3 regions of the Paenibacillus sp. RC21 genome follow, and region 2 is predicted to be linked to each of the others. Evidence: predicted binding sites of a transcription regulator. Region 2 holds the regulator's gene; each other region holds the start of a gene.
The links. The regulator Rex, encoded in region 2, represses fermentation and respiration genes when NADH is low (regulators of the CRP and FNR family bind a similar motif). The targets are predictions, from matches to a motif close to TTGTGAAATATTTCACAA.
Positions count from the first base shown of each region.

Region 1: pflB (formate C-acetyltransferase) is a predicted target of Rex. The motif match lies at 2,179-2,196, and genes of this name have one in related genera.
Region 3: lpdD (prenylated flavin chaperone LpdD) is a predicted target of Rex. The motif match lies at 2,146-2,163, and genes of this name have one in related genera.

Region 1 is NZ_JBIYCS010000002.1:367,394-375,391, reverse strand. It holds gene adhE (bifunctional acetaldehyde-CoA/alcohol dehydrogenase) at 1-1,903, shown strand, start outside; gene pflB (formate C-acetyltransferase) at 2,230-4,491, shown strand; gene pflA (pyruvate formate-lyase-activating protein) at 4,557-5,315, shown strand; gene ABIA61_RS06945 (hypothetical protein) at 5,322-5,540, shown strand; gene ABIA61_RS06940 (copper amine oxidase N-terminal domain-containing protein) at 5,537-7,756, shown strand.
Region 2 is NZ_JBIYCS010000002.1:208,749-216,746, forward strand. It holds gene ABIA61_RS06065 (cell wall elongation regulator TseB-like domain-containing protein) at 71-595, opposite strand; gene ABIA61_RS06070 (amidohydrolase) at 633-1,934, opposite strand; gene ABIA61_RS06075 (redox-sensing transcriptional repressor Rex) at 1,921-2,574, opposite strand; gene dinG (ATP-dependent DNA helicase DinG) at 2,620-5,487, opposite strand; gene ABIA61_RS06085 (tetratricopeptide repeat protein) at 5,644-6,291, opposite strand; gene panD (aspartate 1-decarboxylase) at 6,374-6,757, opposite strand; gene panC (pantoate--beta-alanine ligase) at 6,750-7,688, opposite strand; gene panB (3-methyl-2-oxobutanoate hydroxymethyltransferase) at 7,685-7,998, opposite strand, start outside.
Region 3 is NZ_JBIYCS010000009.1:73,590-81,587, forward strand. It holds gene ABIA61_RS22655 (DUF6055 domain-containing protein) at 1-685, shown strand, start outside; gene ABIA61_RS22660 (hypothetical protein) at 1,162-1,749, shown strand; gene lpdD (prenylated flavin chaperone LpdD) at 1,767-2,117, opposite strand; gene ABIA61_RS22670 (S8 family serine peptidase) at 2,297-7,801, opposite strand.

The DNA.
Region 1 (7,998 bases), 160 kb from region 2:
GCAGGCTGTGAACGATCTCATCCTCTCCAAATCTTTTGACAACGGTATGATTTGTGCTTCCGAGCAAGCGGTTATTATCGAAGAGCCAATCTTCGAACAAGTGAAAAAATTGATGATCGCTAACGGCTGCTATTTTGTAAATAAAGAAGAAGCAGCTAAGCTCACTCAAGGAGCTATGAATGTCGAGAAATGTGCAGTGAACCCAGCTATTGTCGGGCAGTCTGCTGTAAAAATTGCTGAAATGAGTGGTATCACAGTACCAGCAGGAACTAAAATTTTGGTCGCTGAGATTGAAGGGGTAGGAACAAAATTCCCATTGTCTGCGGAAAAATTGAGTCCTGTATTGGCTTGCTATAAAGTGAAAAATGCGGAACAAGGTATTCAACGCGCTGCTGAAGTCGTGGAATTCGGGGGCATGGGCCACTCGTCCGCTATTCATTCGAACGATGAGGACGTTATCGCTCGGTTCGCAAACCGTTTGCAAACAGGCCGTATCATTGTAAATTCGCCTTCCACACATGGTGCGATCGGTGACCTCTACAACACCAACCTTCCATCGCTGACACTGGGTTGTGGTTCGTACGGACGTAACTCGACTTCGTCGAACGTATCGGCAGTCAACTTGATTAATGTGAAAAGGGTGGCGAAACGAACGGTGAATATGCAATGGTTCAAAGTACCTTCCAAAATTTATTTCGAAAAAAATTCGACTCAGTATCTTGCTAAAATGCCTGATATCACACGTGTAGCCATTATCACAGACCCTATGATGGTGAAACTCGGATATGTGGATCGTGTCATTCATTATTTACACCAACGCCAAACGCCAGTAGCTATCGAAGTGTTCTCTGAAGTAGAGCCAGATCCATCGACAGTTACGGTAGAACGTGGTACTGAAATGATGAGACGTTTCCAACCGGATTGCATTATTGCATTGGGCGGCGGTTCGCCGATGGATGCGGCTAAAGGCATGTGGATGTTCTATGAATACCCAGATACTGATTTCAACAACTTGAAACAAAAATTCATGGATATCCGCAAACGGATCTACAAATACCCGCGTCTTGGTCAGAAGGCACAATTTGTAGCCATTCCTACAACCTCGGGTACAGGTTCGGAAGTTACGTCGTTCGCAGTTATTACAGACAAAAATCAGGGCAACACGAAGTATCCGCTGGCTGACTATGAGCTGACTCCTGATGTGGCAATTATTGACCCTGAGTTTGTATACTCGCTGCCTAAAACAGCTGTAGCGGATACAGGTATGGACGTACTGACGCATGCTATCGAGGCCTACGTGTCCGTAATGGCTAGTGACTACACAGACGGTCTGGCGATTAAAGCCATTCAACTGGTATTCCAATACCTGGAGCAATCGGCTCTGACTGGCGACAAGCTGGCTCGTGAAAAAATGCATAATGCTTCCACACTGGCAGGGATGGCGTTTGCCAATGCATTCCTGGGTATTAACCACAGTCTTGCGCACAAATGGGGCGGACAATACCATACAGCGCACGGTCGCACGAATGCCATTTTGTTACCACACGTCATTCGTTATAATGCGAAAAAACCAACGAAGTTTGCTTCGTTCCCTAAATATTCGCACTTTGTTGCGGATGAGCGTTATGCAGAAATTGCACGCATACTGGGACTGCCTGCCCGTACAACGGAAGAAGGGGTTAACAGTCTGATCGAAGCGATCCGCAAGTTGAACAAAACACTCGGTATCGAGGAATCGTTCCAGCAAATCGGCTTCGATGCGAAGGATTTTGAATCGCGTGTAGATTATCTGGCTGACCGCGCTTTTGAGGATCAATGTACAACTGCGAATCCGAAGCTGCCGCTGGTTACCGAATTGGCTGATGTATACCGCAATGCCTTCTACGGACGTTTTGACCAATAATATATAGGTACGAAGAGGCTTGTGACTAAGCATTTTCCCGTTAATACCAACGCAGGCTCTCTATATAGAGGGCCTGTTGGTTTGGGAAGGGGGGTGAACGGCAAGGATAAAAGTACGGGCGTGAAGCTAAAGAAAATAAAGTGATAAATGTCACCTGTATTGTGATTTTTGTCACATACTACACTCTATCATTATTCTACAATAAGGGTGTAAGAAAGGTCCCGACACTGAGCGTAAGGCATCGGTGAAAAGGCCGGGCTCGAGACACTATTTTAATGTGAAAAAAATCACAAGTCCGGAAGACCAAACAATTTGGAGGGATTTACATGTCGGTGATTGAGAGAGAATTACAAGAGCAACAATCTGGCTGGAGAGGTTTCAAAAAAGGTAAATGGACTAAAGAAGTCAACGTCAACGATTTTATTGAAACCAATATCTTACCTTATGTCGGTAACGAGGAATTTCTAGTTGGTCCTACTGCCAACACAACTGCACTGTGGGATATTGTATCCGATCTTACCAAAAAAGAGTTGGCAAACGGTGGCGTGCTTGATGTAGACGTGAATACGCCATCCACCATTATTTCACATAAGCCGGGCTATCTAGACCGGGATAAAGAACAAGTTGTCGGTGTACAAACAGACGCTCCATTCAAACGCTCTTTGCAGCCGTTTGGTGGAATCCGGATGATGATCGACGCTTGCAAAGCCTATGGCTTTGAAGTACCGCAAAGCATTGTTGATATCTTCACTCATATTCGCAAAACGCATAATCAGGGTGTATTCGACGCTTATACCGATGATATGAGAGCAGCTCGTAAAGCGGGTATTATCACTGGTTTGCCAGATGCATATGGTCGTGGTCGCATTATCGGTGACTACCGTCGTGTAGCACTGTACGGCGCAGACTTCCTGATTAAAGACAAAAAGGCTCAACTGAAAAGCCTTGAAGTGGATTCCATGGAAGAAGACGTAATTCGTCTGCGTGAAGAAATTTCCGAGCAAATTCGCGCTTTGAACGAGCTGAAACAAATGGCTGCTGAGCATGGTTTCGACATCTCAAAGCCTGCTAACAACGCAAAAGAAGCTTTCCAATGGGTGTATTTTGGCTATCTTGCAGCGATCAAAGAACAAAATGGTGCAGCAATGTCCTTGGGACGTGTATCTTCCTTCCTTGATATTTATACTCAACGGGATATGGAAGAAGGCGCAATGACAGAAGAGCAAGCACAAGAATTGGTCGATCATTTTGTTATGAAACTGCGTATTGTTAAATTCCTGCGCACACCTGATTATAATGAACTGTTCAGCGGAGACCCAACATGGGTAACTGAATCCATTGGCGGTATGTCCATTACTGGAGAAACTCGGGTTACTAAAAACAGCTTCCGTTTCTTGCACACTCTATACAATTTGGGACCTGCACCGGAGCCAAACCTGACTGTACTGTGGTCAGAAAAATTGCCTGAAGGTTTCAAAAAATATTGTGCCAAAGTTTCTATTGAAACTAGCTCCATTCAGTATGAAAATGATGATCTGATGCGTCCGATTTATGGCGATGATTATGGTATCGCTTGTTGTGTATCGGCAATGAAAATCGGTAAACAAATGCAATTCTTTGGTGCCCGTGCCAACTTGGCTAAAGCTTTGTTGTATGCCATCAACGGTGGTGTGGATGAAAAATCAGGTGCTCAAGTGGGCCCTGAATATCCTGCAATTACAGGTGAAGTGTTGGATTACGAGGAAGTGCTGAGCCGCTTCAAGCCAATGATGGAATGGTTGGCAAAACTGTACATGAACACTTTGAACGTTATTCACTACATGCATGACAAGTACAGCTACGAACGGATTGAAATGGCGTTGCATGACCGTGATATTGTCCGTACGATGGCTTGTGGTATTGCTGGTCTGTCCGTTGCAGCCGATTCCCTGAGCGCCATTAAACATGCGAAGGTGAAACCGATCCGTAACGAAAAAGGCATCGCCATTGACTTTGAAATTGAAGGGGAATACCCTTGCTACGGTAATAACGATGATCGTGTAGATAACATCGCAGTAGAACTGGTAGAGTCCTTCATGGGCATGATCCGCAAGCACAAAGCTTACCGGAATGCGATTCCTACTCAATCTGTATTGACCATTACTTCCAACGTGGTGTACGGTAAGAAAACAGGTACAACACCGGATGGACGTAAAGCTGGCGAACCGTTTGCACCAGGTGCGAACCCAATGCACGGACGCGACAAAAAAGGTGCTTTGGCTTCCCTTAGCTCCGTAGCTAAGTTGCCTTACGAGCACAGTCTGGATGGTATCTCGAATACCTTCTCTATCGTGCCTAAAGCACTGGGTAAAGAAGAAGAAACACGCAAAACGAATCTCGTTTCCATGATGGACGGCTACTTTGGAAGCCATGCGCATCATCTGAACGTTAACGTGTTTGCTCGTGAACAATTGCTGGATGCGATGGATCACCCAGAAAACTATCCACAGCTTACGATTCGCGTATCAGGCTATGCCGTTAACTTTATCAAGCTGACTCGTGAACAACAGCTGGATGTCATTAATCGTACTTTCCACGGTACAATGTAACAAAGCTTTACGTATCACATATTACAACGACGCACGCATAGCGGATGCGGGAAGGAAGATGCAACATGCTGAAAGGTCACATACACTCATTGGAAACCTTCGGGACCGTAGATGGTCCTGGCATCCGCTTCGTGCTTTTTATGCAAGGATGCTTGTTAAAATGTCAATATTGCCACAACCCGGACACCTGGGCTTTAAATGAAGGCAATCCAATGACACTGAAAGAGGTATTGGCTGAAATTGAGCCATATTTAGCCTACTACCGTTCTTCGGGAGGCGGATTGACCGTATCCGGTGGAGAACCGACACTGCAAGCTCATTTTGTAGCAGAGCTGTTCAAAGAAGTGAAGCAACGCTGGAATTTGCACACGACGCTGGACAGTAACGGTTTTAATGATGCAGGCCGTATCCATGAACTGCTGGACGTAACAGACTTGGTGTTGCTGGATATTAAGCATATTGACAACGACAAGCATATTAAGCTTACAGGCAAGTCCAATGACCGTATGCTGAGTACGGCACGCTGGTTGTCTGAACAAGGGCGCAAGATGTGGATTAGACACGTGTTTGTACCGGGTATTCATGATGATGAGCAGGATCTGCTGAATTTGGGACGGTTTATCGGAACGTTGAACGGAGTCGAAAAGTTCGAAATTTTACCCTACCATCAAATGGGTGTATACAAGTGGGAAATGCTCGGCAAGGCGTATCCGCTGGAAGGGGTTCCTTCCCCTACAGATGAAGAGGTCCAACGGGCTTACCGTCTCATTGAAGAGGGCCGTCTGGAGACTGCAGGGATAAATGTCGCCGTCCGTCCGTCATAATGTTGAATGACCGTTAAAATACTTTCTGTTTATGAAGCCGCCGCCCCATCAGGTCAGATGGGGCGGCGTTTTTTTGTTGTAGTATTTCTTGCAGCCACAGGAGAAAGTTCCCTTTTTTTCATGTTCAGAAAAATTCCCAGCAACTTTTGGGCAACAGCCGCGTCTAATAGTATGACTTTTTACGGGGATGATAATAATTTGGTAATAGAAGGAGACAGAGAATGAATTTCAAGAAATGGACCATGCTCACCGCGCTTGCGGTAGCCCAGGTGGCTGCAGTAGCCCCTGTAGGAGCAGAAGCAGTATCCACTGTTCAATCCACCGATTCGGTTAGCGGACAGCAGGCTCAGGCCAATGTCACAGATTCCGGCGTTGATAATAGCATCGGGGGACAAGATAGCACTGGAACACAAAATGACATGGTGACACCTGATAACACAGGCGTATCCAATGATCCATTGTCTGGTTTGCCGACGGATACAACCAACGGATCGAACGTATCCAATGATGTATACGGTGGGGACGGAACGATCATCAACCCTAGTGGTTCTCCAACATCCATGAGTGCAAATCAACTGATTTTGTATTTGAACAGCGCAAAAATGGAACAAAACGGACAGGTGTACACGGCGACTCAGCCGATGACAGTCAAGGACGGTGTTTCTTATGTAGCTATCCGTTCGCTTGTCAGCCGCGTCGGATTACAGTTTAGTTATGACACTGCTACCAAGGAAACCGTTATCACCCAAGGTACAAACGTGCTACGCTTCAAGACTGATAGCAAAATTTATACGGTTAACGGTGAGGCTCGACAAATGAAGGGACCGGCATTCCAGCAAAAGAACGTATTTATGGTGCCGTTGACCTCTATTACACAGGCCTTGAATATTCCTTATACTGTAAATAATATTACAAAACAGGTTATTATGGATTTGAATCAAAAGCCTAAAGCTTCCTTCACGGTTCAGCAAAAAGATATCTATGCAGGCCAAACGACAGTTACGTATCTTACGAAGGAATCTTCTCCTACAGGTCTTCCGATTGTGAACCAGCGTTGGGAAGGCAAGCAGGATGTATTTCAGGAGCCGGGTACATATGTAGTTACATATTCCGTTCTTGATTCGGCAGGGAACTGGAGCGATCCTTACTCCGTGACCATCACAGTAAGACCGCCAAACCAACCGCCGGTGGCTCTGTTTACGACTGATAAAAAAGAATACAAAATGGGTGAAAAAATTACCATTACCGACTTGAGTACGGACGATGAAAATGCCATCACCAAGCGTGACTGGGTGAACAAGAAGCTGGCGTTTTTCGAGCCAGGTGATGTGACCATTACACTGACCGTGACCGACAAACATGGCGAAACGGGTACAGTAAGTCAAACGATTAAAATTACGAATGAACTGCTGTACAATGAAGATGATTTCAACAAAATCTTCACGCCCTTTGGTGATAAATACAGTGTAGATGGCAGTCAGGTGCCTACCATGGCTACCATTCCGGTAACCAGTACATCTTCACCACGCCTTCTGATCCGTGCTAACAGCCCGGAACGTGTATTCCAGGATGGCATTGTGTATCAGGAAATGGGATCAGGCAGCACACGTATACTCGTCCATCATGTGAATGAAACGGGCAGAGATGTAAAAATGTACGTTATCGCAACCAACAATAATATTACTGCTACCAATCTGAACGTCGAAAATTCCGGTTTCGCCGGCCCATCTGAGTTTGCGACGGCTGCGGGTAAGATTTCGATTCAGCGGTACTTTCAATCCATGCAGGATGGAAGCAAACGTTCCAGCACAATTCTGAATCCAGGCGAAAGCCGCGTTATTTTACAGGATTTGAATGCGCAAAAAATTAAGCAAAAACAGGTCATTTCTCTCTTATCCGACTTGTATACGGATCAACCTATTCAATACACAGTTGTTGTGTTAGATGCAAATGCAGATCCGTTGACTGCAATGCCTACTCTCGCAAAACTGCCTAAGGACGGCATTCATAACCGTGGAACGTATGCGAATTCGGATATTACGCTTCAATATACGGAAGAGGTTGGTAAAACAGCTCAGCGTATCGTTCTTGGCGACAATAAAGTAGACCCGAACCTGCTTGGTTCAGACGGTCTGGACGGTTCTTCTTCCTCCAATGCGGGTAATTTTGGTGTTGTGTATAAGGTTAAACTGGATCGCGTAGCGCCGTATTCCCTGATTACATTTAATCCGCGTGGTGGTGAATACTCTGGCTATGCTATGGTGAATAATCAGGTCGTGGGTATCCCGACGAACGGCTCCGTGTGGGCTCCGAATGAGATGAGTGTACTGTATCGTACAGGTCATATCGAGGAAAGTGTAGAGATGTATTTCACTGCTGCGGCGGGTAGTAACTTGCCAGTTTCCGTGGTAGTTATGCCATTACCAGCTATTAAAAATTAATATGAACATCCGGTTTTGTTTATCGGTTTAGACCGAAGGGTCTCATCATTCACCGTTTAAAGTCAGATCACTTACAGAATAAAGGCGTTCTCCTGTTGCGGATTCGGTTCAAGCACAGGAGAACGTCTTTTTCTTTATCAAGAGCGCGAATATCTCTTATAACTTTGACTTTAATCGTGGTATAATAAGTAGATGCAAGCCTAAGCCTGCATCAGATAACCTGAAACTACAGACAGGGGAGG
Region 2 (7,998 bases):
CAACAGCGATCGTAAGCTCAAATGGACCACGCAGCGCTCTCACACCACCATCAGCCACTCTTCACCCAGCTCAATTATTAGGCAAAGTATACTTTACCCCCATCGATCCCCCATCCGAGAAGCGATAAAAGGTATAGTAATGATGACTGCCGTCATCGTAAAACAACTGCCACACATATTGACCGTTAAACACACTCGGCTCAAGCCTTACAATATCTATACCCGGAAGCTGCTGCTGGATCATGGCTGTCATTTTTTGCTCGTCGACTCCGTTTTTAAGTAGCTCGGTATGAACACCACTATTATCTGCCACAGGCACATTAGGTTGACCCTCCACCTTTTGAAAAGGGACCCACACCATAATATTTTCATTCTGAGCATTTTTCCCTTGTACCACCCAGTATACCTGATCCCACACCGACTTCCACGTCTGAGTCGTGGTAACCAGACCACCCGATTGCTTGGCCTTTACGATAGCGGCATTTCTCTCAGTCACCTGATCTTGAGTAACATAGGAATAATACCAGAAAATGCTGACCAGGACCAGTATGACGGCCAGAATGGCGACCACTATCCATTTTTTCTTATTTTTCAAACCTGTGCTTCCTCTCTAAGGGGATGTGACACCTGAATTAGCGCGACAGCAGCCCTTCAAAGGCGGCTTGTGCCTCATGCTTGATACGTTCCTCATCCATAGTCAGGCACTCACCGTTTTTCACAACCTGACGACCGTCAACCCATACATGGGCCACGTCTTTGGCGCTTGCAGAGTATACGGCATGAGAAATGAGATCCGTATGCGGCAAGAAATGAGCCTGATTGAGATCGAGCGCGATAAAGTCAGCCTTGTTGCCTGCTGCCAGCGCCCCTACCTCATTCAAGCCAATCGACTTCGCTCCGTACTCCGTTGCCAGACGCAACGCCTCACCCGCAGGAACTGCGGTTGGGTCCCCAGATACTCCCTTGTGAATGAGTGCAGCCAGACGCATTTCCTCAAACATATCCAGGTTATTGTTACTGGCGGGACCGTCTGTTCCGAGAGAGACGGTAACGCCTGCACGGAGCAGATCAGGCACTCTTGCCACACCGCTCGCCAGCTTCAAGTTGCTACCCGGATTATGCGAAACCGCTACACCACGTTCAGCCAGCAAAGCTATTTCTTCGTCATTCAAATGAACAGCATGGGCAACAAGCGATGGACGGGAGAAAAAGCCGAGCTTATCCAAATGCGCAACCGGGCGCAAGCCGTAGTCGCGTACGTTTTGCTCTACTTCGGCAATGGTTTCGGACATATGCGTATGCAACGGTAAGTCCAGATCATGCGCAGCCTGCACGAATTTTTCGATAAACGCAGGCGGACACGTATACGGCGCATGTGGAGACATCATAGTCGTAATGCGACCGTCTGCTTTTCCATGCCAATTACGCGCAAAATTCACAGCCTCAGCCAGCTTGATCCGCTGCTCTTCCTCCGAACATAATCCAATCGCTCCACGCATCAGACTGGCACGGATGCCGGACTCTTCAGCTACACGAGCCACCTCGTCCATATGATCATACATGTCCAAAAAGGTGGTTGTACCGCCTTTCAGCATTTCCAGCACGGACAAGGACGTACCCCAGTACACATCCGTAGACGTAAACTTGGCTTCCATCGGCCACATTTTTTCCTGAAGCCATACTTGAAGAGCCAGATCGTCCCCATACCCGCGCAGCAGGGACATCGCCGCATGACCATGTGTATTAATCAGGCCAGGTAAAAACAGCAGCCCGTTACCATCAATCGCTTCCGTCTCTTCCTCACCCGCTGGCAAAGTCTCGCCAATATAGGCAATGCGGCTGTCCTCCACGATCATATAGCCGTGGATTACCCCCGCTTCCGATCTGTTCACGGCAAAAGAGCCGTTTTTAATCATCCATTTATTCACCGTCATGTTGCATATCTTCCTTTCCGTCTTCCAAATAATAAGCGAGGCTTAACAAATCTGTTGTAAAATCTGTGGCATGTATTCGAATATTTGCTGGTGCCTTGAGAGTGGTCGGCGCAAAGTTCAAAATCGCTCCAATCCCGCTATTTATGAGCCTGTCAGCCACGTTCTGCGCTTCAAAATCCGGTACGGTAATAATCCCGATCCGAATGTTTTGTTCCTTCACGGTCGCTTCCAGTTCATCCATTGGCTGTACGACCAGCGTATTGATCCTGGTTCCGACCTTATCTGGCACAGCATCAAATACTGCTACAATTTTCATATTGTCTTTTAAATAAGCATTATAATTCGAAAGGGCTTGCCCCAGATTACCTGCTCCGACCAATACCACGTTAATTTGCTGGTCGATTTTCAGGATATGGCGTATTTTCTCGATAAGATAAGTAACATCATAGCCGATACCCTTACGGCCAAAATCTCCAAAATACGCGAGATCCTTACGAATTTGAGCCGGATTCAAATCCAGTCTTTGTCCTAACTCCTGGGAAGAGACCGTAGCCACCTCCCGTTTGTGCAGTGCATTCAGATAACGTAAATATACGGGTAACCTCCGTACGACAGCCTCTGAAATTTTATCTGATTTCATACATGCTCCCCCTAATTGTAACGGACATGTTAAGATGTCCGTCCGTTATGCCTCTGTCTCCGGGGCGGATTGGAGCCACTCGGCGATACGGGGCACCATTTGCTCCGTCGGCATATGCTCCATTTTTGGTCCCGGTAACGAGTACAAAAAGTGCTTCCCGTAATAGGATTCAATCACACGCGTATCGTAAACGATAACAACCCCGTGGTCGCTCGCGGTACGTACTAGACGTCCAAATCCCTGTTTGAAGCGAATGACAGCCTGTGGAACAGACAGCTTCATAAAAGGATTTTTCTTCTGCTGCTGGAGCAGCTCACTTTTAGCCTCCAGCAGCGGGTGATTGGGCGGTTGGAACGGCAAGCGGACGATAGCCAGACACGTCAGCGCCTTGCCCGGAATATCGACGCCTTCCCAAAAGCTGCTGGTTCCCAGCAACACAGAAGCTTTGGCTTCCTGAAAACGTCGGGTCAGCTTGCTGCGGCTCCCACTGTCCACGCCCTGCCCCAGCACGGTGATGTCGCTGGATGCTAACGCCTCCTTAAGCGGCTCATACACCTGCCGGAGCATGCGATAGGAGGTAAAGAGAACGAGCATTCTCCCCCGCGTCGCTTGGGCAGTCGAACCTAGCGAGCTGACGAGCATATCTACAAAATGCTCATCTCCTACACTGCCCTTCACGCTCGGAAAATCCCTTGGAATGACTAGCAACACCTGATCCCTGTAGTTAAAGGGTGAAGGGAGCTGCGTAGTCATCAGCCGCCCTTGATCTGCGGCCTCCTGCAAGCCGAGCTGATCGGTCATGTACTGAAACGACTTATCCACCGACAAGGTAGCAGACGTCAGAATAATGCTCCTTTTTTTGTCAAAAAACATTTCTTTCAGCTGGCGGCTCACATCGACGGGCACCGCATAAAATTGTAGCGACTTGCTGCGGAATTGCCCGCTCGCTTCGAGCCAATATACGGTCGTCTCATCATCCATCCGCATGAAAAAGCGCAAGCTTTCCCTAATGCCTGCCAAATCCTTAAGCAGCCCCGTAATATCTGTAATGAGGCTGTCAGCCGCATAATCGTCATGTTCTTCTTTCACGTCGAGCATCAGCTTGTCGCCCTTGCGCAAAATTTCGCTCAACGTTACATAAACCTGATTTTCCAGCGCAGCAGCCTGATCCCACTTGGCAGGCTTGGCCGACGGCTTGAGACGGGAAGAAAACTGCCCTGTTTCGCCCGGTGTCGCATCACTTCGCTCCGGCAGCATACCAAACAGCTTGTCGCTCAGCAGATCCCAAGTCTCCTTGACCTCCAGCACGAGTGGATATATCTGGTCGATGGTAGAAGCCCAATCCGTCGATTTCTCATGCCCCGACTTTGCCAACTGCTGACGCAGCGAAGGCAATTGTCCGTTCTTGCTGTCCTTGAACAACCGGGTCAGCGTATGCACGAGTGTGAAATATTTCATATGCATTCCCAGGTGCTTACCAGCGACTTCCTCCAGATGATGCGCTTCATCAATCACCAGATGCTCATAGCTCGGCAACAGCTGATGACTCGCTTTTACGTCCGTGAACAGCTTCGAATGATTCGTAATGACCACATCGGCTATTCCCGCCTCGTGGCGCGCACGATGATAAAAGCATTTGCGGAACCATGGACAAGAACGCCCAAGACAGGACTCCGAATCACTGGCCACCGTTTCCCAAAAATCTCCGCCACGATTGCTCAGATTCAGTTCTTCATCATCACCGGTTTCCGTCAATGTCAGCCAGACGATCATCTGGGCCGCTGTAATTAAATCTTCCTTCGGCGTTGCGAAGTCTCTTCTGTTTATTTTATGTTCAAACTTACGCAGACACAAATAATGTCCCCGGCCCTTAAAAATGGCAGCCCGGAACGGGAACGGGATCACCTTGGTCAGCATCGGAATATCACGCTCGCGTAATTGCTCCTGTAGGTTGATCGTATGCGTACTAACCATGACTCGCTGTCCATTTTTCACACTGTGATATAGCGAAGGGAGCAAATAACCGAGGGACTTGCCTGTCCCCGTACCCGCCTCGATCAACAGGTGCTTGTCCTCACTCAGCGCCTGATTGACACCCTCAATCATTTGCGTCTGCGCTTCGCGTTCCTCATATTGGCTCAAGGATGAACGTAAATTGTCTCGCACATCATCCATGTATTCCTCAAAGGAAACGCCTGCCAGCGGATTGGGGTCGTCCTCTCTGCGAGGGGCATTTAGCTCCGTCCAATCCTCTACCTTCAGCGCAAGCTGACGAAAAAACTGATGACCCTCCAAATCCTGAATAGGATCATGCTCTTTGTCTTCACGCACCCCGTCCAAAAACCATCCGAGGTCACTGTCTTCCTCCGCGAACAAATCGCTGAGCCGCTGTATCGTAATCAAAGGCAGCGCGTGAAGCTCATCCAGACATTTTAAAAACACCTCAGCCGTAGCCAACGCGTCGCTGTCTGCCTGATGAGGTCGGTCATGCGCCAGCCCGAACTCAGAAGAAACAAAACCCAGCTGATAGGAAGATAGCGATGGAAACATGATTTTCAGAAAATCCATCGTATCCAAAATTCTGCCAGTAAACGGCAAGTACCCGCACCGATCCAAAGCGTTTTGCAAAAAATTAAAATCAAACGCCACATTATGACCGACCAGCACGACATCGTCCAGCATAGGCACTAGCTCCATCATCATCTCTTCGAGGGCAGGAGCATCCTTGACGTCATCGTCTGTAATCCCGGTCAACCCGGTAATAAAAGGCGGAATGGATCTGCCAGGGTTCACATAAGAACCGTAAATACGGGAAATGCTGTTATCATGATCTATAATTGCAAGTCCGACTTGAATGATGTCATCCGCGGACTGGGTGCCTGTCGTTTCAAAATCCAATACCGCAAATTTCATTCAACTTAATCCTTTCTTTTGACACATACAAAAATAATAACTCTGTATAACAGCATAGCAGAAGATCGCCTGTTTGGAAATTAAGACAGCCAAAAAAGACGATGCACACACCGCCTGGGAAGGTGGGCATGCCTCGTCTCGATCGGTGTCTGACAACTATAGCCAGGTCATCATGGAGCTGTCGTACCGAAGCATTTCGGCACCGGACAAACAGGCTTCCATATTGTGCAGCGGCTCGGGTAACGCAGGATCGAACTGATGCGCGAGAGCAAAACATTTTTGCGCCTCCTCTACATCAGCCTGCTTCGCCATAAGACAGCCCAAAGCATTATAGATGACCGCTTTCAGCCCGGTCTGCTCTGTCAGGTGCAGCACCTTCTGAAAATGGCTCACAGCCTCCGCTGTATCCTCCAGTTGAAAATACGCCATCCCCATATACATACGGCTCTGCCAGCTGTTTGGAAAATGCTGTAGCACCTGTTCAAACTGACGGATGGCCTCAGGATACATAAGCAGTCGGTAATACCCTTGACCCCGATTAAAGGCTGGCAACTCCTTTTCAGGCAGTTCCTTTTCAGATAGCTCCGTGTCAGACATACCGGACTCAGCGGAAAAACCAGCAGTCCGCAGTCGAACCATTTTTTCCTCAAAGGCCAGCCATTCATCCATAATTCCGTCACTCATTCTCCGCAGCAAACTCCAGTGCTGTAGCAACTCCTGCCTGCGGGAGCCCTGGGCTGATGGGTAATGCTTCACGATATCATCTAACATGCTGTTCATTTCTGCGAATACATGCTGGAACATGTGCATCCCGCCCTTACGAAAGATGGATTAATACACTCACATTTTTCGCTTAAAGGGCGGGTTTCATCCGCACTCCCATTCATTACATGATCGTGGCGTGTACTTCCTTGTTGGCCGTTTGGGCCGGTTTATTATGTTCATCGACGAATACAACGGTCGGTTTGTATGTTTTGGCCTCTTCATTCGACATAGAAGCGTAGGAAATAATAATGACTGTATCCCCAGGCTGCACCAGACGCGCTGCTGCGCCGTTGAGACAAATTACGCCGCTACCACGCGGTCCGGGAATAACGTAAGTTTCCAGTCGAGCTCCATTGTTATTGTTCACAATTTGAACCTTTTCATTCTCCAGCAGATCAGAGGTCTCCATCAAATCCTCATCAATGGTAATACTACCCACATAGTTAAGGTTGGCTTCAGTAACCGTCGCCCGGTGAATTTTGGATTTCATCATCGTTCTAAACATGGGAAAGCACCTCCGCCTTCTGTATTCTCATATTATCAATCAGTCGGGTTTTCCCAAACTTTACAGCCAGCGCTACAATGATGTCTTCTTCAACATCGCTTAGCCGCTGCTTGGGAGGAAGGGGATCCAGACCGGGAAAGGTTAAGATTTCAATGTAGTCAATGTCTGCCAAAGGTGAAGAAGTAATGGTGGACTCCACCATCTGGTATAACTGAAGGATCGTAAACGTGTTCTGCACAACATCTTCGCTCACTTCACGCACCTTACGCAGTGAATGTGACAGTACCAACGCCTGCTCCCGCTGTTCCGCGCTCAAATACACATTACGCGAGCTGAGGGCCAAACCGTCGGCCTCTCTGACGATGGGGCAAGGAACGATGGTGACATTCATATTGAGGTCGGTCACCATCTGCTGGAGCACCGCTACCTGCTGCGCGTCCTTCATGCCGAAGAAGGCCAGATCAGGACCTACCATATTAAAAAGCTTGGCAACCACGGTGGTCACACCGTCAAAATGCCCTGGACGTGAAGCACCACATAACCGATCCGTTAAAGAGGATACGCGAATTTTCGTACGGGTTGGCTGCGGATACATTTCTGCTACAGTTGGCAAAAATACGATATCCACACCTTCACGCCGCGCCACCTCCAAATCACGCTCTTCATCGCGGGGGTAGCTGTCGAGATCTTCATTAGGCCCGAATTGAATCGGGTTTACAAAAATGCTGAGTACCACCGTATCTGCCATTTCACGCGCTTTGTGCATTAGACTCGCATGGCCTTCATGCAAATACCCCATCGTCGGCACAAAGCCGACTTTATGTTGCTGTGTAGTAGCAGAACCGTATTCCGCTTTTTCTCCGTTTGCACCAAGCTGCCGACGTTCAGCAACTGCCTGTCGAAGCTGAGCCACTTCTCTTACGATAATCATGACCGAGATTCCACCTTTTCCTTAGCCTGTTCCTCTTGTTCCTGCACCTTTGCCTGCTCTTTCTTGTGTCCGTAGAGAGCCTCTACAACGCTGTCGTCGGCGCTGAACACATGCTCTTTAGCCGGGAAGGCTCGTCCCTTCACATCGCTCACATACTGCTCAATGCTGCTACGAATCAAGCCGCCGACATCGGCATAGGTTTTGACAAAACGTTTGTTGTAATAAGGCGAAGCATATTGAATCAGATCGTGATAAACAAGCACCTGACCGTCACATCCGCGTCCTGCACCAATTCCGATGGTCGGAATAG
Region 3 (7,998 bases), on a different contig from region 2:
TGCCCCCTTTATACTGAATTCGGAATCACATTTTCCACATGTAAAGAATTGGTACGATGCATGGCCTATTCTCCTGTATATTAATGAAAATCCAGATCACATCAACGGACTTGGCCATCGAGCAATGTTGGATTTATTGTCTTACGGCGGAAAAGATACGACCTACTTTGAATCTATGGAAAAGGTAACTGGAGTTTCTACTAAAGAATTACTGGGTGGAATGGCAAGAAGATTGGTAACTATGGACTTCAAGAGCCAACAATATTATTTGAAACATTTAGATGAACTTTTGAGAACTAACGGCAATTATGAAAAGATATATACAACACTGAAAAGTGGTAAAGGCGGCTGGATGACCGTCCCTGAAAACAAGGCTCCACAACAGACAGGCTACAACATTGTTCCTTTAGATGTTGATTTGAGCAAAGCTTCCGTTACCATTGATTTCCAAGGAACAAGCACAGCAAAAGGCGCTGATTGGAGAGCTAGCATTGTTACCGTAACGCATTCGGGGGATACCCGATATTCTACAATGTGGAACAAAGGGAAAAATTCATTGAATTTGCAAGGAGATGAAAAATCTGTTTATTTGGTTGTATCCGCAACTCCAGATGAAATTAAACATTTTAATATTGAAGAGGATGGTGAAACTTATCCTTATAAAGTAAAAGTAACAACAAAGTGATTGTGGATAATAATCATATTGTGGTTGAATGAAAAGCTTATCTAGGGTAAATATCAGAGTTTACGAAAAAAAGTGAATAAATGCCTGAACAATGGCACTGGTATCAAAATACCAGTGCCATTGTTGTTAGTATGCTCTGAAAATAATCTTTGGGAATTGAATACACAGCAGCTTCACTAATGTTATCCATCGGGATACATCCAAAGGTAGTTTCTGAGATATGGGGTCATACAAGTGTAACTATAACATTAGATACTTATTCACATTTATTAAACAAGAAAGCGATAGAGACATCACTAGAAATTGAAGAAAAATTCTATGATCAGAAATTCGACCAATAAATTTTAAAAACAGTTAATTATTAGCAACAAAATATGGATACATAATCACTTTTCGTAGTGATCGGGCATACAGTATTTTACCTATTACTGATAAAATGCGCTCCCTGAGAGCATCCTGCCTAGGAGGTCGGAGCTATGGTATATCGTGCAACATCCCGCAGAAGGTGTTCGCCTCACAAACGCTTAAATGCTGACATGCTCAGGAAAATATCCGCCGCCATGCTGCCATTTTACAAAGCTATTGCCACCCGTCGTTCTTTCGCCGTTCAATGGTCACGTGCTGTAGTGCATGGCAATTTGGATCGGATGAAGGCCCTTCTCTGCTCGGTAGCGCCATTTGCTGCCAAGCAAGGACTGGGCACGAATGGCATCGGCTATTTTATCTCCTTCTTGGCCCAGCCACCAATGCTGTATTATACGAACGGAACGACGATTCCACCCGGTACGGTGCAGTTTACATTTGAGCCGAGGGTTCACCGCGCCATCGCCAGAGCCGTTTTTCCGCTGTATCTCGAATTGGCACGCAATCGATGCTTTGCTTCTGCTTTAGCCAAAGCCATCAACCAGAAAGACCAGCGTGCGGTTACTCTGATGATCCGCAGCTTGATTCCATCCACTGCACTGAAATCCGTACAAATCGAGGATCATGGCTTTGCTTTGCTTTTTAAGTATCCTTACAGTAAATATCCATACCGAAATCTGCTCATTCAGGAGTTTTCTTAAAAAGGTCGCTACAGTCGTTACAGACGTTTTTGCTTGAGTTGATCGATCAGCTCTTTACCCAATTGTATAGCCATTTCCGTCAACATTCGGATTTCGTCCTTCGTTACATGGTCCATATGCGCCCCGCAGCAAATTGCAAAGTTACCCGCAAACTCTTTTCGCAAACGAACGGCAATTTCTTCGGTAATATAAAATTCCTTGTGGGCTTGCAATTGAACGGTTTGGATCGGCTCCAGTCTGGCGCCTGCTGTAATCGTTCCCAGATGCGGCTGATCGCCGCCGGAAATAAGTACGACCATGTCCTCTCCCATAAAATAGGCATCCAGCACAAGGCGGATACGCCCGCTTTCTTTTTGCAAATGAATCATATGATTCTCTCCTGTCTAAAAAATAGTATTGTGAATAGATTCACTTTATATGTTTCTATTCATTCTATCGCTTCCAGACCTGTTCCACAATTCAAAAAGACCCACAGCAGACCTCCGAAAATGGTGGCTTGCTGTGGGTCTTCTGTTGTTATTTTAAAAGAAACATTCCGTGTACCTTATTAACGGATCGTGATGGTATGCGCAGCTTTTCCGCTTGCACCATTATTATCTGTCACCGTCAGCTCCACGGTATACGTTCCGGCTGTGGTAAATTTATGCTTTACCTTGGAGCCGGACGCTGTATCGCCATCGCCGAAGTTCCAGCTATAGCTGACGATTTCACCGTCTACATCACGTGAGGCTTTTCCGTTAAACTGAACGTTCTTGTTCTTCTTGGCTGAATCATTCGCCTGAATGATTGCAACTGGTTTCTCGTTAGAGGTCGGTGGATTCGGATCAGGGTCCTGCCCTCCACCCTTCGTTACATACAATCTTCCGGGTGCTTCCGTCTCCACTTCATTTCCTGCTGCATCCCTTACCCGGATCACGATGACTCCGCCTTCCAGGCTCAGAGAAGAGGAAGTGAAGTAAGTTCCTTCATAATGACCTGACGAAGTTTCGTTTAATGGAATTTCGTTTCGGGCCAAGGTGGTCAGATTGAAAGGCAATTCCACACGGAAGGATGCCTCCAATCCGGACGTACTGTCGAAGGATACCTGCACCGGTTGCCCTGGAGTGATACGCACATCCTCAGCAGGACTGATATTTTCCAGCTTCGGCAAGGCTGTATCGACATACACCGAACGGGTAACCGTAGTTACGTTCTCGGCAAGATCCTTGGCCGTTACCGTAATTTGATTTTCCCCTTCATTGATGAGCAACCGCTTGTTAAAGCTGCCGTCGCTTCCAAATTCGGTTGGCTCCCCGTTAATCGTCAAGTTGGTGAGGAACTCATCATACACCGTACCTGTTACACTGACGACACCCGCATTTGTACGGGCTCCTTCATCTGGCGAAGTCAAGATCAGACCCGGTTTAGTCTGGTCAAGTATGACGACCACAGGCTCGGAACGATCTGTTGCTTTGCCGTATACCGCCGCCTGAACACTCAGTGGATTGGCACCCGGCTGAAGATCGACTGCCAGACTGAACTGGCGATCCTTCACCTTGGTTGTACCAGCCAGTTCATTACCGTTAAAAAGCTGGATATCCGCTCCGTCTGCCGGGGAAGTACCTGTAACGGTGATTGTCTCTTCCTTCGTATACGTTGCCTTGGTCGGTGTTGTAATCGTTGGCGCATTAACCGGATATCTGACGATCGCCCGGATCATGTAATTGCCCTCATCCTCCGGTGATTGGCTCCATGCGCCGCTTACACCTTGCCAGCTACGAAGCGCATTGGGTCCACTCTCGTCTGTAGCAAGACCCGGAGCTTGCGTGCCTGCGCTTGGCTGCGTATAGACGATATAGAAGTCGCCTTGAACCGTTACGGGTTCAGGGAATTGTACGGTCGTCCACTGTGTTTCATCCCGAACGGCTGTGCCATCAAATGGACCAGCCAGCAGACGTCCCGGTGCGCCTGCCGCACCAGATGCATCATATACGGAGTATTTGAACGCCGTTCCTCCCGGATTCGGGAAGGTTGAATTCCAGAACAGAAGCGACGCTCCTGTCACTTGAGCCACCTCTGATTCAGGTGTCATTCTGACTGCCCAGGAGTTGCCTGCCGCGTTAAAGGCTCTGGCATTTTCTCCGGTACCGTCATCGTAAGCGATGCCCCCCTGGAAGCCGATAAATGGCTTCAATGCGACATTCGCTTCCACACTGCCGTTCGGAGGTGCTGTGACCGTGACACTGTCGCTGTAATAATTTTCTGCTGCAATGGATAATGTATATGTCCCTTCCAGCACATCCAGCGTAAATTCTCCAGCCTCATTGGTTTCTACCGGAGCAATGCGTGCATCCTCCAGCACAAGCACTTTCGCTTTTCGGATCGGTTCACCGGATTGCTTATCGGTAATGACTCCGTGAATCGTACCATGAGGTACCGCTTGGAGACTAAAGTTCGCTCTGATTACTTTATTATTCTCAATCGTGACCTGCTTCGTTTGAGGCTCATAGCCATAGGCTTCAGCCTTCAGCGTATAATCGCCTGCTACGTGAATGAAGCTGTATTTACCTGTGGTCGGATCGGTTTTCACCGAACGTCCGGTTTCCAGTACGGTAACTGTGGCGCTGGCAGGAAGACTTTCGAGACCGACACGTCCACTGTCCACCGTTGTTTCCGTCGGCTTCACTTTTTCCTGGAATTCACTCTTTTCGGTGCTTGTAATTTTGTACAGTGGGAATTGTTCTTCCGCTTTTTCCAGTTTGATATTCGACTCAGGTACTACATCCTTGGTCACTGTCGAAGCTGGAATGCCCAGTACACGGAAATCGTCAATGTACCAACCGTTTTTGTTCACACTGTTATCCGATTTCAAGCGGAAGCGAATTTGAATCTCATTGCCGGTATAGCTATCCAGATTGTAGTAAACTGGAGTCCATTTTTTCCCATTAGTGTTATGAGAGAATTTGCCCAGCTCGGTCCAGGTGTCGCCACTATTTTTGGACACTTCTACATAACCGAAGTCATAGCCGGACTCAATTTCAAACCAGTGGTTGAAGGTAAGTGTTGCGTTCCGCACACCATTCAAATTAATTTTTGGAGAAACCAGCGAAAAGTCAGCTCCGCTCTCATAGTTACTATCGAGATCGGTTGCCCATACGTTTGGTCTGGATACTGCACTTTCTGGTCCCACTTCTGTGGGGATGCCACGTTCCCATTCATCCTTGGTACCAGAATGAGTCCAGCCGTTATCCGAGTTGCCATCAAACGAATCGCTATACAGCGTATCCGGCACTTCTACTCTCAGTGAAGCCTCATTCGACTTGGCTCCCTCGTTACCACTGTAATCCTCGGCCGCCACTGCATAATGATAGGTCGAGCCGCTGACCGTGATTGTATCGGTGAAGGTCAGTCCAGAGGTTGTACCCAACGAAGTATAATTTTTGCCCGATTGGGTGGAGCGATACACCTTATACTGCTTCACGTCTTCATCGGATGAAGCATTCCAAGCCAGCGAGACGTTGCCGACTGTATCCGCTTCGGCAGTCAGATTACTTGGCGCGGCAGGTGCAACGGTATCCGGCTCCTGAATCGACAGATCGTCGATATACCAGCCATCTTTTACAACCGTATTATCACTTGTAAAGTTGAACAGAAGGTATACCTTCTGACCTGCAAATGCTCGCAGATCGAGATATTGTGTTTTCCAGCCGTTGCTGGTGCCTGTAAATGATAATACCTGCTCAAATGCATTCTGATTGTTGGCGGTGGCTATATACACCTTGCCCAAATCAGAATTGTTTTCAATATCGTACCAATGCTTGAAGCTGAGCAACGCCCCTTTGGGACTATTGGTCAGATCAATCGGAGGAGCGAGGAAATAGCTGTTAGAGTTGGACGCATATTTGCCTTCGAGATTGGTCGCAAGGACCTTCGTTCCCGAATGTGCGCTTCCGGGGCCACTTACCGGGGTTCCCCATTTCCAGACACTACCCTGTCCACCGACATTGATACCAGCAATATCCTTTTCAAAATCCTGTGTATAGCCAGGTTTGACGCCTTTGGAGACATTAACCTTGTACACTTCGGTTTCAAAACCGTTATTGCCGTAATCATTCACGCGAATATAGTATTCCAGACCGGCGCTATCCACCAAGAAAGTCGGGATGGACGCTTGATATGTACCGTCTTTGCTGTCGCCGGAGGTCCGTTCCAACGGAATATATACATAGTTTGACGTACCCGCTGTTTTGGCAAAGGCCTCAACTGCTGTCACCCCGACATTATCCGTTACATGAGCAGTCAGAGGTATGTCAATGCCCTCGAATGCCGCAGCAGACGGTGTATGCTCCAGAACAGGCGCTTCCAGATCATCTCCACCTGTTACAACTTTACCGGATACGGAGCCCAAGCCCTGAACGACAGAGCCGACTGCATCCAATGCATTAATGACACCATGTCCGTAGCCATTGTTCGGAGAGGTCGGATATGTGCTATCCGTGCGTGGTGTAGCTGTATTTTCCAGAATTTCTTCCAGTTGATCCACGGTAAGCGAATGATTCGCTTGCAGCAACAGAGCCGCAAGTCCCGCTACATGAGGGCCCGCCATGGAAGTTCCGTTATATCCGCCTTTATAAGCACCGCCAGCAACGGATGATCGAATATTTACACCCGGTGCAGAAACTTCGGGCTTCACTTCGCCATATGGCGACGGTCCCAGCAGTGAGAAGCTAGCCAGCTTGTCATTAAGATCGGTTGCTCCAGTAGCAAAGGATTCCGGATAGTTAGCCGGATTCGCTACCGATCCAGGACCGCCCGGATTGGAAAGGGAAGTATTACCTGCGGAGAATTCAGGGAATATCTGTGCATCCCGCCATGCTTGAACCACAGGTCGGAACCATTCATCGAGGCCGGGTCCGCCGCCCCACGAATTGTTCACCACGTCCGGTGCAAGCTCGGGATGAAGATTGCCTTGGGCATCCCTTGGCGCAAGCAGCCATTGACCGCCGTCGAGTATAATTGCATCCGTCGTTTCCGGATTAAAAATCCGAACGGCAATCCACTTCGCGCCAGGCGCAACGCCGACCCGGTTCGTTCCATTTTCCTCGGAGCCGACCATCGTTCCCATCGTATGCGTACCGTGGGAATCCGCTTCCTGATCGACCGGCAACGTCGCATGACTATGCGGATCGTACCAGCTCAGCTCGGGATTCACGACATTGCCTGCCGCGTCCAGACCGCGCCATTTGCGATGCAGGGCCGGATGAGTATAGTCTACGCCTGTATCGAGATTGGCCACGACGATTCCGGTTCCGTCGATTCCTTGTTCCCATACTTGCGGTGCATTAATATGTGATATATTCCATTCCACGGTAGACGGGTCTACAGCGTTCTTACCTGCATTGTCTGGCTTCGCCGATGTTTTACTATCGTCCTTTTCCAGCTCTACTGCTTTCTCTGCCGTTGCAGATTTTGCAGTGTCTGCTGTCGCTGTTTCAGCAGTTTTGGCTGCTGTTCCCTCTGCCTGCTTGTCAACTGTCACCTTTTGCAGATAACGTGTTTCATTCGGCAAAATTTTGTCTACCTCAGGCAGCTGCGAAATATGGTCCAGCACCTCCTTGGTGCTTGTGACCGCCAGGGCATTGACAATAAAGTAGCTTTTATATTCCTTCACTCCGCCGCTCTCTGATTGTTTATCCAAATAATTTTCAAGCCCGTATTGGGTTCTTGAAGCGGTTTCACGCAGAGAGCTGATCACATTGCTGCGAACAGCCATTTTGGCGGCAGAGGGTGTTATTTTCTCAAGCGAGGCCTTTTGGAGAGCATTTTTGGAAACCTTGTTCGTGTCTACCTGTTCTTTTAATTTGACCAGATAGGTTACATAGTTGTTCTCCTCAAACTGTTTGGTCAGTTTAGGGGATACCTTCGCAGTCGTTACTTTGTGCGCAGCTGATTTCAACTCCAGCTTGGAGCCATCCGGTGTGTTATTCGCCAAAGCGGGTTGAACAAAAGAAAAGGCCATAAGCAAAGATAGTCCGATAGATAGTGGTTTCTTAAATCGTTTAGGTTTAATCAATTACTTCTCCACTCCTTTTACTAGGTTTAATATTTCTGGTATAACCTGTACGAGAGTAAGACCTCATGCCTTCTTGCCTTCACATCAAATCTACGGGCTGTACAACATGATATGGTTGGCAACCACCTCCTTCATAGAATATAGAGGTCAGCATTTTGCATCATTCGATCCCCAACGCTCGAAAGTACAATTTGAAA